4 regions of the Telluria sp. LT2P80 genome follow, and region 1 is predicted to be linked to each of the others. Evidence: predicted binding sites of a transcription regulator. Region 1 holds the regulator's gene; each other region holds the start of a gene.
What was found. Region 1 encodes sigma-54, which starts transcription at its own class of promoters, with help from an activator protein. Its sites were predicted from a motif close to TGGCANGNAANCTGCTTT; they were not measured.
Positions count from the first base shown of each region.

Region 2: the regulator sigma-54 is predicted to act here: its motif matches at 2,072-2,089, upstream of AC56LW_RS20845 (TldD/PmbA family protein).
Region 3: the regulator sigma-54 is predicted to act here: its motif matches at 1,546-1,563, upstream of AC56LW_RS22200 (urease accessory protein UreD).
Region 4: the regulator sigma-54 is predicted to act here: its motif matches at 1,712-1,729, upstream of AC56LW_RS05315 (PEP-CTERM sorting domain-containing protein).

Region 1 is NZ_JCASIO010000006.1:100,862-104,239, forward strand. Features, by position in the region: gene lptB (LPS export ABC transporter ATP-binding protein) at 1-641, shown strand, start outside; gene AC56LW_RS16340 (RNA polymerase factor sigma-54) at 656-2,140, shown strand; gene hpf (ribosome hibernation-promoting factor, HPF/YfiA family) at 2,215-2,571, shown strand; gene AC56LW_RS16350 (enoyl-CoA hydratase/isomerase family protein) at 2,670-3,378, shown strand, end outside.
Region 2 is NZ_JCASIO010000009.1:147,157-150,534, reverse strand. Features, by position in the region: gene AC56LW_RS20850 (TldD/PmbA family protein) at 1-279, opposite strand, end outside; gene AC56LW_RS20845 (TldD/PmbA family protein) at 292-1,926, opposite strand; gene AC56LW_RS20840 (class I SAM-dependent methyltransferase) at 2,278-3,063, shown strand; gene AC56LW_RS20835 (S1C family serine protease) at 3,171-3,378, shown strand, end outside.
Region 3 is NZ_JCASIO010000012.1:34,953-38,330, forward strand. Features, by position in the region: gene AC56LW_RS22195 (diguanylate cyclase) at 1-1,470, shown strand, start outside; gene AC56LW_RS22200 (urease accessory protein UreD) at 1,574-2,413, shown strand; gene AC56LW_RS22205 (urease subunit gamma) at 2,441-2,743, shown strand; gene AC56LW_RS22210 (urease subunit beta) at 2,756-3,094, shown strand; gene ureC (urease subunit alpha) at 3,094-3,378, shown strand, end outside.
Region 4 is NZ_JCASIO010000001.1:1,219,090-1,222,467, forward strand. Features, by position in the region: gene AC56LW_RS05310 (methyltransferase regulatory domain-containing protein) at 1-790, opposite strand, end outside; gene AC56LW_RS05315 (PEP-CTERM sorting domain-containing protein) at 982-1,665, opposite strand; gene AC56LW_RS05320 (sulfurtransferase) at 1,897-2,793, shown strand; gene AC56LW_RS05325 (DUF4214 domain-containing protein) at 2,795-3,378, opposite strand, start outside.

The sequences.
Region 1 (3,378 bases):
GGTTGCTGGGCCCGAACGGCGCCGGCAAGACTACTTCGTTCTACATGATCGTCGGCCTGGTGCCGTCGGACGCCGGCTCGATCAGCATCAACGGCACCGACATCACCAGCCTGCCGATCCATCGCCGCGCGGTGCTCGGCCTGTCGTACCTGCCGCAGGAAGCCTCGGTGTTTCGCAAGCTGACGGTGGAAGAGAACATCCGCGCCGTGCTCGAACTGCAGAAGGTTAACGGCAAGTCGCTCACCAAAACCGAGATCAGCGACCGCCTCGATACCTTGCTGGCCGACCTGCAGATCGAGAAGCTGCGCGAGAATCCGGCACTGTCGCTGTCGGGCGGCGAGCGGCGCCGCGTGGAGATCGCGCGCGCCCTGGCGACCAACCCGCGCTTCGTCCTGCTCGACGAACCGTTTGCCGGCGTCGACCCGATCGCCGTGATCGAGATCCAGCGCATCGTACGCTTCCTCAAGGAGCGCAAGATCGGCGTCCTGATCACCGACCACAATGTCCGCGAGACGCTTGGCATCTGCGACCGCGCCTACATCATCAATCAGGGCGCGGTGCTCGCATCCGGCCGTCCCGACGATATCATCGCCGACGAGTCGGTGCGCCGCGTGTACCTTGGTGAACATTTCCGCATGTAAGCCATACTCAATTGATGAAACAGTCCCTTCAGCTCCGCACTTCGCAGCACCTGGCGCTCACGCCACAGCTGCAGCAATCGATCCGGTTGCTGCAGCTGTCGACGCTCGAACTGCATCAGGAGATCGAGCAGATACTGGGCGATAACCCGCTGCTCGAAAGGCTCGACGACCCGCTCGATCATTCGGTGCGCCTGCTGGCCGATGGGGCCATCAACAATGCGCCGGCACCTGGCGAGGCGCCGCCGGCGCCAGGCCAGCAGGCCGAAGGCGAGGGCAGCGCGCCGGCTGAGGGCGAGGGCGCTGAAGGCGGTGCGGTCGATGGCGACCGGCCCGACAACGAGTGGAGCGAAGGCAGCGGAACGTCGTCCGGCAGCGCCAGCAGCGACGACGAAGACGGCCGCCCGCAGCTGGAGGCGTGCGCGATCACGCTGCGCGAACACCTGATGGAACAGGTGCGCGAAACGCTGCTGTCAACGCGCGACCGCGCGCTGGCCGAACTGGTGATCGACGCGCTCGACGACAACGGCTACCTGGAAGAACCGCTCGACGACATCCACGCACGCCTGCCCGAAGAACTCGAGGTCGACCTCGACGAACTGCGCTGCGCGCTGGCGATGGTGCAGAGCATGGACCCGGTGGGCGTGGGCGCGCGCAGCGCGGCCGAATGCCTGGCGCTGCAGATCCGGCGCATGCCGGGCGTGCCGATGGTCACGCGCCGCATGGCCCTGAAGATCGTCGAAGGCTACCTGACCTGGTTCGCGCAGCGCGAATACAGCAAACTGAAAAAAGCGCTCGATTGCGACGACGAAGACCTGCGCGAAGTGCAGGCCGTGGTCCGCCAGTGCAATCCGCATCCGGGCGCCGCGTTCGCGTCGAACGTGTCAGATTACGTGGTGCCGGACGTGATCGTGCGGCGCGCCAAGAATGGCTGGGCGGTCACGCTGAACCAGGACGTGATGCCGCGCCTGCGCGTCAACAGCCTGTACGCGACCATGCTCAAGCAGGGCCGCAGCGAGAGCCAGATGGGCGCGCAGATGCAAGAGGCGAAGTGGCTCATCAAGAATATGCGCCAGCGTTTCGACACGATCCTGCGTGTGGCCGAGGCGATTGTCGAACGCCAGCGCAACTTTTTCAGCCATGGCGCAGTTGCCATGCGGCCCCTTGTTTTGCGTGAGATAGCTGATACACTAGGTCTGCATGAGAGCACCATCTCTCGTGTCACAACCCAGAAATACATGCTGACCCCGCACGGCATGTTCGAGTTGAAGTATTTCTTCGGTAGCCACGTTGCCACCGAAGCGGGAGGCGAAGCATCCTCAACGGCAATCCGTGCGCTCATCGCACAATTGACAGGAGCAGAAGACCCTAAGAATCCATTATCCGACAGCAAGATCGCGGAAATGCTCGGGGAACAAGGCATGGTCATTGCGCGCAGGACGGTCGCAAAATACCGTGAAGCGCTCAAGATCCCCCCCGTCAGTCTCCGCAAAGCCTTGTAACAACGCCGCTCATACAGTCTGTGCCTTCAGCTCCTGTGTGGTGCAAGCGACGTGACATCTTCAAAGGAGTGTGTATGAACCTCACCATCAGTGGTCACCATCTCGAAGTAACCCCTGCCATCCGTGAATACGTTCAGAATAAGCTGGAACGCATTATTCGCCATTTCGATCAAGTCATAGATACCCACGTCTTCCTGGCCGTCGATAACCTCACTGAAAAAGAAAAAAGGCAAAAAGCTGAAATCAATGTCCAGGTGTCGGGCAAGACCCTGCACGTGGCGAGCGTCGCGCAAGACCTGTATGCCGCGATCGACATGTTGATGGATAAACTGGATCGACAAATCCTGAAGCACAAGCAGATGCTCAAAGACCATAACCGCACAGCGATCAAACGCCTGGACGTCGACGAAGCAGACGTCGCTGCCGCCTGATCGAGCGCAGGTCACCACCGCCAGGGGCGTCTTTTCGGGACGCCCTTTTTGCATCCCGCTGCCGGTAAAATACGTGTTTCCTTTCGATGGATCACGCCATGTCCGAACACGTCCTGACCCGCATCGCCAACCGCACCGGCATCATCACCCTCGACCGTCCCAAGGCGCTCAATTCGCTGTCGCTGGACATGGTGCGCGCGCTGACCGCGATCCTTCTTGACTGGCAGCTCGACGCCGCCGTCGATGCGGTCGTGATCACCAGCAGCAGCGAAAAAGCGCTGTGCGCGGGCGGCGATATCCGTTTCTTCCACGACGTCGGCAACGCCTCGCCGCAAGGCGGCAGCGCATTGCTCGAGGATTTCTTCACCGAAGAATACGCGCTGAACCACCTGATCCATTTTTATCCGAAACCGTATATCGCGCTGATGGACGGCGTGGTCATGGGCGGCGGCATGGGCATCGCGCAGGGCGGGCCCGATTGCGGCCTGCGCATCGTCACCGAGCGCACCAAGATGGCGATGCCCGAAGTGAATATCGGCCTGTTCCCCGATGTCGGCGGCAGCCATTTTCTGTCGCACGCGCCGGGGCGACTGGGGATGTTCCTGGGCCTGACCGGCCTGACGATCGGCGCGGCCGACGCGCTGTACGTGGGCCTGGCCGACGTGTTCGTGCCAGGCGCCGACCTGCCGGCCTTGCACGCGCTGATCGAAGCGACGCCGGGCGCGGATCTGCCGGCGGCGATCCGCACGTTCGCCATCCAGCATGCCGGCGAGAGTCAATTGCAGGCCAACCGTGCGCGCATCGATA
Region 2 (3,378 bases), on a different contig from region 1:
AGGCGCCAGGCGCGCCAGGTCCTCGGCGCGGCGCACCGCGCGCTCGATCGACTTGTCGTCGAATTCGTTGATGGTCGCGGTGCCCTGCTTTTTACCGAAGGCGACCTGCACCTGGATGCGGGTGTCGTCGGCCAGGCCGGCGGTCGAGACAGCGTTGCGCGCAAAGCGGATATTGCCGATGCGGTTGCCCTCGATGTTGACGATGCATTCATCGGCTTTGCTCAGCGACAGCACGCGGTCGGTGATGCGTTTGGTTTGTTCCTGGGTCAAGATACTCATGTGCGCCCCTGCTTAGCCGATCTTGCGAGCGGTGTTGATCACATTGATGCCGTTGAAGCGCGTGGTCGACGAACCATGCGAGACGATGCTGATCTGCGGCGGCTGTCCTTTGCCGTCGAAGAACGAACCGCCCATGCGCCAGTCGCGTTCATCGCAGATGGCGCTGCAGGCGCCCCAGAATTCCTGCGTGTTCGACTGGTAGGCCACGTCTTCCAGCATCTGGCCGATCTTGCCGTCCTTGATTTCGTAGAACAGCTGGCCGCCAAACTGCGAGTTGTAGCGCTGCTGGTCGATCGAGAACGAGCCATCGCCGACGATGTAGATACCCTTCTTGATGCCCTTGACCATCTCGTCCGGCGTCAGCTTGGTCTTGCCCGGTGCGAGCGAGACGTTCGGCATGCGCTGGAACTGGACCGTGTTCCAGCCGTCCGCATACGAGCAGCCATGCGATTCTTTTTCGCCGATGATGTGGGCCTGGTCGCGCGTGGCCTGGAAGTTGACCAGGATGCCGTCCTTGATGATGTCCCAACGCTTGGATTTCACACCCTCGTCGTCGAAGCCGATGGCGCCCAGCGAGCCTGGCGTGGTCTTGTCGGCGAAGATGTTGACGATTGGCGAGCCATACTTGAAGGTCTTCGATTGCAGCTTCTCGAGCGTGGCAAAGCTGGTGCCGGCGTAGTTGGCTTCGAAGCCCAGCACGCGATCGAGCTCCGTCGGGTGGCCGACGTTCTCGTGGATGGTCAGCCACAGGTGTTCGGGCGCCAGCATCAGGTCGTACTTGCCCGGCTGGACCGACTTGGCGGTCAGCTTGCGCTTGGCGTCGCGGCCGGCGGCGCGGGCGTCTTCGATAATGTCATACGATTCGGTGTACAGCGTGGCGATGCCGCCGGCGGCCTTGATCTTGTGCTCGGGCCGCGCGTCGAAGTACTCGTACCCCTTGCCCACCGGGGAGCTGAGGCCGGCGCGCGAGCGGAACTTGCCGCTGGCCTTGTCGACCGCGGTGGCCGAGAACGGCGCCCACAGGCGATGCACGTCCTGGTCGATGTACGAGCCGTCGGTCGAGGCAAAATACTTTTGCTGGTTCACCTGGAACAGCATCGACTGCATGAAGTTCGCGCCGCCTTCCATGCCGGCCTTGTTCGCGGCGATCAGCATGTCGGTCTTCTCGGCGATCGGCACGGTGCGCCAGTCTTTCTTGATCGGGGTGCTCCATGACACGTCGCCCACGCCCTTGACTGGTGCGAGGCGCACCGGTTCGGTCTGCAGCTTGGCGTTTGCCTTGGCGATTGCCACGGCCTGGCGCGCCGCATTCGCGATGCCATCGGTCGACATGTCGGACGTCGCGGCAAAGCCGTAGGCGCCATTCACGATCACGCGCACGCCCACGCCGGCCGACTCGGTGTTGGCCACGTTTTCGACGTTCAGCTCGCGCGTGGTGATGAACTGGTTGAGGTAGCGACCGATGCGCACGTCGGCGTAGCTGGCGCCGGCCTTGGTGGCGGCGTTGAGCGCGACATCGGCCAGCGCCTTCTTGGCGGCCACTGGCATGCTGCTGGTGAGCTCTTCGGCAGCGATGGCGCGTCCGAAAGGCAGCAGCATCGAGGCGGCTGCCCCGCTGCTGAGATTAAGAAAGGTACGGCGTTCCATGAGATCTCCTGAATAACCTTCGTCCGGGCAGCGGTTCCGCGAACAGCTCGGGCCGCTCTTGTAATTACAGCTCTTATGCTTTGGTTTTATGACAGATGAAAACGTGACAAACCGCGCAACCTTAGCAGCAACTTAAGACTTTGAATAGGCAAATGTTGTGCCACCACAATGCACAAATTTGTACGTACCTTGCGCAGCTTCTTTTCTCCCTTCATCCCGTCAATACGGGCCGGAACGCCCGCCACACATGCATATGTGACGAACGCTTGACTGTGCGCCGTGCCTCCCGGATCATCAGCGCAGCGACGACGGCGCACCGCCCGTCGTCAACCATCATGGAGACCTCGCACAATGAAACGACTGATCCTGGCCGCAATGCTGGCAACCGGCATCGCCGGCGCCGCACACGCGGACGACGCCCTGAAATCCGCCATCGCCGGCGAGCACCGCGCTGCCGCCAACAAGGCCCGCGATGCATTCCGCCACCCTTACGAAACCCTGACCTTCTTCGGCATCAAGCCGACCATGACGGTCATCGAACTCTCGCCGGGCGGCGGCTGGTACACCGAGATCCTGGCGCCCTACCTGCGCGAGAACGGCAAGCTGATTGGCGCTGGCGGTTCGCCGGAATCCCGCGGCGGCAAGGCCTATCGCGACAAGCTCGCTGCCGACGCCAAGGTCTACGACAAGGTGATGCCGGTGGTGTTCGAACCGCCGACCCGCTTCGAGCTGGGTGCGCCGAACAGCGCCGACATGGTCGTCACCTTCCGTAACCTGCACAACTGGCTGGGCGCGGGCGACGAAGCCGTGGTCACCACGCTCAAAGAAGTCCACAAGGTCCTCAAGCCGAATGGCGTGCTGGGCGTGGTCGAGCACCGCCTGCCGGTCAAGATGACGCAGGATGCGAAGGCATCGAGCGGCTACATGCACGAAGCGTATGTGATCCGCATGGCCGACCTGGCCGGCTTCAAGCTGGCCGCCAAATCCGAAGTGAACGCCAATCCGAAGGACAAGGCGGACCATGAAAAAGGCGTGTGGACGCTGCCGCCGGTGCTGGCCAACAAGGACAAGGACCGCGAGAAGTACATGGCGATCGGCGAGAGCGATCGCATGACGCTCAAGTTCGTCAAGAAGTAAGCAGCCTGCATGACGTGGGAAGGCCGAAGCCTTCCCACGTATTTTCTTTTGCGGCGCACGTGTATATTCTTCCGGTTGATATCCCCCTCGCGCAACCGAAGGAAACCATGAAGACTTTGCGATTCGCCGTTCTCGCGCTGGCCGTCTCCGGCGCGCTCCATGCCCAGGAAACCACGCCGCCCGAGGCCCAGCCGGCCGCTGCCACCGCGGTTCCCACCCCCGCTGTCCCTGCCGCATCGCGCACCACCACGCCCGCCCCCGCCCTGCCTGCCGTCGAAAACTCGGTCGTCAAGATTTTTGCCACCGTGCGCCGGC
Region 3 (3,378 bases), on a different contig from region 1:
CATCAAGAAGACGGCGCGCACGAAGACTTTACCTGCGTCTTCGTCAATCCCGTCGGCCAGCGCCGCGCCGATTTCCAGCACGGCTGCGACGGCATGTTCGCCAATCTGCGCGTGGCGGCAGGGGCCGAGCAGGCGCGCGCACTGCTGGCGCGCGAACCGGCCGACCTGCTCGTGCTGGACCTCGAACGCTGCGACCTCGCCATCGACCTGGCAGCGCTGGGCGCCCTGGTCGCCGAGCGCGCCGGCGCACCGGTGCTGGTGCTGTGTCCTTTCACGAACGCGCGCTGGCTGCCGGCGCTGATGGCGTTCGGTCCGCTCGACTACGCCATCGGCCCGCTGCGCGCGCAGCAGACCCGCGCGCTGCTGGCCGCGCGCATGCGCACCGGATTCAGTGTGGTGGCGCCTGGCGCGTCCACCCCATCGGAAGCCGAGCTGCGCACGCTGCTGGCACTGCGTACTGTCTGTCAGCAGGCATTGACCGATGCCGACGACAGCGTGCGCTTTGCCGAGCGCCTGTGTGCAGCGCTGGCCGGCTGGCCCGGTGTCGTGCATGCGGCGCTGTTCCAGCATCGCGATGGCGACCTGCATCTCGAGGCCGAGCAGGGCGTGGACGGCCTGCACCTGTCGGCGCTGCTCGCGCACGATGGCCGCTTGCTGCAATCGCCGCTGCGCCATGCCTTCCCCGGCCTGCTGGCGGCGGCAACAGGGGAATTCACGCTGCTCGATACGCTCGACAAGGCCGGCGAGCCGGCGCTGGCGGCGCGCCTGGATGCCTTTGGCGCGCGCATGGTCGTCGGCGTGCCGATCCCCGCGCCGGGTCCGGGCGGGCCCATGGGCTCCCTGTGCCTGCTGTTCGGCGACGCACGGCCTTTTTCGTCAGCGCAGTTGCAGGCACTGGACGACGTCGCCGGGCTGGCCGCGCATGGCCTGCGCATGGCCGAGATCACGCGCGAGAACGAGGCGCTGCTGGCCCGCATCACGCATCTTGCCACGACCGATGCCCTGACCGACCTGGCCAACCGCCGCCACGGCGAAGGCCTGCTGGAACAGGAAATCAAGCGCGCACGCCGCTACCGGCTGCCGCTGGCGCTGATCGTCTTCGATATCGACCGCTTCAGCCAGATCAACGACACCTTCGGCCACCCGGTGGGCGACCTGGTGCTGCGTACGGTGGCCGACACGGCAAGTGCGCTGCTGCGCGCGAGCGACGTGCTGGTGCGCTCGGGCGGCGAAGAATTCCAGGTCATCGCGTCGCACACGAGCGCGATTGACGCGCTGAAGATGGCCGAGAAGCTGCGCGCGGCGATCGAGCAGGTCGAAATACCCGGGTGTGACCACGTCACGATCAGCCTCGGCGTGGCCCAGTTGGGCGAGGGCGAGAGCGGCGACTCGATGGCGGTGCGTACCCACGCCGCATTAGCGCGTGCCAAGCGGGCCGGTCGCAATTGCATCGAGCTGGCGATGTCCTGACGCGTTCGGGTGCAGCGCGCACCTTCGCGGTGCGCGTCGCTTGCAAAATAGGCGTCCCACGCCACGTCAAGACGCTGGCACGCATCGTGCTGTTTCATCAAGCATGCGCGATTGCACCTCTTCCGATCCATCCACGGTCTTCACCGCCTGGCAAGCCAGCCTGGCGCTGGGCTTCGTGCGCGATGGCGACACGACACGCCTGGTGCGCCGCACGCACCGCGGCCCACTGCGTGTGCAGAAGGCGCTGTATCCGGAAGGCCCCGGCGCCTGCCACGTGATCGTCGTGCACCCGCCAGGTGGCGTGGTCGGGGGCGACCGGCTCGAGATCGACGTCGACGCCGGCCCCGCGTGCAGCGTGCTCGCCACCAGTCCCGGCGCGGCCAAGTGGTACCGCGCCAACGGCCGCGTGTCGCAGCAGGCGGTGCGCCTGCGCATCGCTGCGGGCGCGGCCATCGAATGGCTGCCGCAGGAAACCATCTTCTATGACGCGGCCAGCGTCGACCTCGACCACGACGTCGATCTCGCTGCCGGCAGCACCTATATCGGCAGCGAAGTCCTGTGCTTCGGCCGCGTGGCCGCCGGCGAAGCGTTTACGCGCGGGCGGATCCGCCAGCACACGCGCATTCGCCAGGAGGGCCGCCTTCTGTGGTGGGAGCAGGGGATCCTGACCCCCGACGGCATCGCCAGCCCTCTCGGCATGCGCGGCCATTCGGTGTGCGCGACCTTGCTTGCCGTCGGCCGGCCCGTGCCCGCCGCGCTGCAGGCGCACGTGCGCGCGCTCGACCCGCAGCTGGCGTCGAGCCAGGTGAGGTCGGTGTTCGTTGTGCGTTATCTCGGCGACGACGGCGAGGCGGCGCGCGCCGTCATGGCGCAGGTGTGGGCTTTGCTGCGCCCCCATCTGCTCGACCGCCCGGCGTGCCCGCCGCGCATCTGGCTTACCTAGACTGGCTCACTTGATACGGAACCGCCCATGGACCTGACGCCCCGCGAAAAAGACAAGCTGCTGATCTTTACTGCTGCGTTGCTCGCCGAACGCCGGCGGGCGCGCGGACTCAAGCTGAATTACCCGGAAGCCGTGGCCCTGATCACGGCCGCGATCATGGAAGGCGCGCGCGATGGCCGCAGCGTGGCCGAGCTGATGAGCGAAGGCACGACGATCCTCGCGCGCGGCGACGTGATGGAGGGCGTGCCCGAGATGATCCCCGATATCCAGGTCGAGGCCACGTTCCCGGACGGGACCAAGCTCGTGACCGTCCACCATCCGATTCCCTAGCCGGAGCCCAGCGTGATCCCAGGCGAATACTTTCTTGACGACGGCGATATCGAACTCAACGTCGGTCGGCGCACGCTGACCGTGGTTGTGGCCAATGCGGGCGACCGGCCGGTGCAGGTCGGCTCGCATTATCACTTTTATGAAGTCAATTCCGCGCTGCAGTTCGAGCGCGACAGCACGCGCGGCATGCGGCTGAACATCGCGGCCGGTACCGCCGTGCGCTTCGAGCCAGGCCAGCGCCGCACGGTGGAACTGGTCGACCTGGCGGGCGAGCGGATCGTGCATGGTTTCCAGGGCCGCGTGTCGGGGCCGTTGCCTGCGGTCGTACCTTTCACACCAGGGGAGGCATGATGGTCACGCTCAGCCGCCAGGCCTACGCCGACATGTATGGCCCGACCACGGGCGACCGGATCCGCCTGGCCGACACCGACCTCGTGATCGAGATCGAACGCGACTTCGCGACCTACGGCGAAGAGGTCAAGTTCGGCGGCGGCAAAGTGATCCGCGACGGCATGGGCCAGTCGCAGCGTCTGCGCGAGGCCGTGATGGACACCGTCATCACCAACGCCGTCATCATCGACCACTGGGGCATCGTCAAAGCCGACATCGGGATCAAGGATGGCCTGATTGCCGCC
Region 4 (3,378 bases), on a different contig from region 1:
TCAGATTCAGCATCGGCACGTGGTCGATGAACTGGGCCGACGTGGCGTAGCTCAGCCGCGCCCCTTCCATCCAGGTGCGCATCTGCGCGAACGGCATCGGCTGCCAGTCGCGGTTGAAATATTCGTGCGCCAGATAGCGCCGGTCCTGGCTGCGCAGGCGCTTGAGGTGCTCGGCCACCTGGGGATTGACCTTGCCGTACAGCGCCCCGCTCGCGACCAGCCCGTCGACAAAGTCGAGCGCCGCGTCGATGCGCGCCGCAGGACCGATACCGGGCGGATTGAGGGCCGCGTCGAAGCCGGCCATCAGCTCGGTCAGCGGTCCGGTCGCGGCCCAGCCGGGCTGGGTGTTGTAGCTGACATAGACAACGCCGCCCACCTTGAGCTTGCGCTCGATGAAGCTGGCGATCACGCGGCGGTTGGCGTCCGACACCCAGCTCCAGATGCCGTGCAGCGCGATGAAATCGAACTGCGGCAGATCGGCACGCTGGCAATAAGCCTCGAAGGCCTCATCGGACAGATTGGCTGCCAGCGGCAAGTCCTGCGCCAGCTCGCGCGCAAAACCGACCTGAGCCGGATTGAAGTCGGTGCCATGCCAGGCCGCGCCGGCCGCGACCGCATGGATATTGATGCTCATGCCCTGACCAAAGCCCAGCTCACAAGCGGTCTGGACATCCGGTGGGACGATGCCCGCCTCGAGCAGGGCCAGCCGGGCACGCAATGGGTTGAGTTCGGGATAGTAGCCGTAGGTATAGGCTAACTCGGTCATGTAGCCTTCGGACCAGTCGTGCATGGCGTTCCTGTCGGTGATGGGGCAATGCGAGGCACTCTAGCACGGCGTATCCGGGACGCATATGGCGACCTTGCGCGGCCATCCGGTACGGTGTGTTGTTAACGCAAAAACGTCGTTCCTGCCTGCGCAGGAACGACGTTTCCAGTCTGCTGTCAGCAGCGCGCCGGTATGTCTGGCGCGCCGTGCGGCAATCAGCCGCGCTTGTTGCGACGGGTAAATGCCAGGCCAGCCAGTGCCAGACCCATCAGGGCAACGCTGCTTGGCTCAGGCACTTCAGACTCGAGTCCGGTGACGCGCAGATTATTCACGTTCACGCTCAGGCCTTTGTCCAGACCCAGGGTACGAACGCCGATCGTGTTGAACGACGCCAGGTTCGTGTTGCCAGTTGCCTTCAGGTCGGCGCCGGTCAGCGACGCCTTTTCGGCAGCCGTTGCATTGAGCCACATGTCGAAGCGGTTGTAGGTCGTCGAGCCAGCGGCCTTGTACAGGTTCGCGAAGATGTTGTAGGTGGTGCCTGCAACCAGGTTGCTGTTGTTCATGAACGGGCCGCTTTCGCCGCCCAGGCGAGCGAACAGGTCGTTGGTGCAGGTACCGTTACCGCAGTTTGCCTTGAAGCCGACGTTCGGACCTTTGTAGGCTTGGGAAAGATTGTTCGAATTGCCGAACCACAGGGCCAGGAAATCGTTGTTGTCGACCGTTGCGCCCGTGTAGGTGAAGTTGAAGTCGATCAGCACGCTGCCGCTCTGGGCTGCCGGCATCACATTGGTGTAGGCAGTGTTGCTGTCCGAGTTGAAGGTCAGCGTTGCAGGAATGGTAGCGGCCGAAGCAGCACCGGCAGTCAGCGAAAGGGCCAGCAGAGCGATATTACGGATCATTGTTGTTTTCCTAGTTGATCAAAGTTTGTACAGCGCAGCCCTCCTATAAGCAAACTTGGTGCCAGGTCGTTACCTACCATACAAATCAATGACTTATTTGATATTCATCAATGCTATGAAGCAATAGTGTAAATCTATTCGACAAGCATATGGCAGGCTCCTGACGGTTGGCGCGGCTGACTGACTTATAATGTCGGCCTGTCCGTTCACCGCTTTTTCTTCTTTATCGCCATGTCTTCCGCTCAACAGTACGTCAACATCGCCGCCTACAAATTTGTCACGCTCGACGATCTGGAAACCTTGCGCCCGCAGTACCAGGCGCTGTGCAACGAGCTTGCTCTCAAGGGCACGGTGCTGCTCACGCCGGAAGGCATCAATATGTTCTTGTCGGGTACGCGCGAGCACATCGACGCGTACCTGGACTGGGTGCGCAGCGATGCCCGCCTGGCCGACCTGACATGGAAAGAAAGCCTGTCGACCGAACAGTCGCACAAGCGCATGCTGGTCAAGATCAAGAAAGAGATCATCACGATGCGCATGCCGCTCATCAAGCCCGAACTGGGCCGGGCGCCGGCGGTCGATCCCGTCACGCTCAAGCGCTGGCTCGACCAGGGCCACGATGACGACGGCGTCGAGGTCGTGATGATGGAAACGCGCAATGCCTTCGAAGTCGACGTCGGCACGTTCGAAAACACGCTCGATTACCGCATCGACAAGTTCACCGAGTTTCCCGAGGTCGCGGCGCAGCACCGCGATGCGCTGGCCGGCAAGACGGTCGTGACCTTCTGCACCGGCGGCATCCGCTGCGAAAAAGCGGCAATCCACATGAAGGAAATCGGCTACGAGCGCGTGTACCAGCTGGAGGGCGGCATCCTGAAGTACTTCGAGGACGTCGGCGGCGCGCACTACACGGGCGACTGCTTCGTGTTCGACTACCGCACCGCGCTCAATCCGAAGCTCGAGCCGACCGAGACCGTGCAATGCTTCGCCTGCCGCGCCGTGGTGACGCCGCGCCAGCAACTTGCACCGAGTTATGTGTATGGCGTGTCATGCCCGCACTGCATCGGCAGCAGCAACGCTGGCCAGGCAGCAGCCGGCGAGGCTGCAGCCGGCGAAGCCACGGCCTGATTCAAGCCAGCGGCGCCACGCCGACCAGGCCCACATCCTCGATGGCGGTGCCGTCGGCGCCCACGATACGCGCGATCCACGCATCGACCACGACCGGGTCGGCCGCGTCGAGCGCGCTTTTGGCATCCTTGACGGTGGCGAGAAATTCCATGGCCAGCGCCAGTCCCGCATCGCGGCCGTAGGCTGCCACTTCGTTCAGCGTATCGAGGCGCAGCGTGAAGACGGTGGCCATAGCCGCCTTGCCGTTGAACACGATTGCATCGGCGCCAACCGCCGCTTCTGAAATTTCCCTGACCGCGTCGTCGATCGCGATGACGCCACGGTCGATCAGGTCAGCCCAATAGGTGATACCGACGGCTTCGGCGTCGCGCCCGAACAGGTGGTCGTAGATTTTGGTGACCACGGTGCGGCTGTCCATGTGGCTGTAGTTGTCGCGGTATTCCTTTGACTCGGCAAAGGAGCGCGAAATATCATCGGGTGTCACCACATTCCCGGCCAGTGTATCCATCCAGTAATCGAGCCCGACAGGATCGGCCGGGCGGCCAAAGTAGGCGACGTAGAGTTGCTGGACTTCGAGTGCATTGA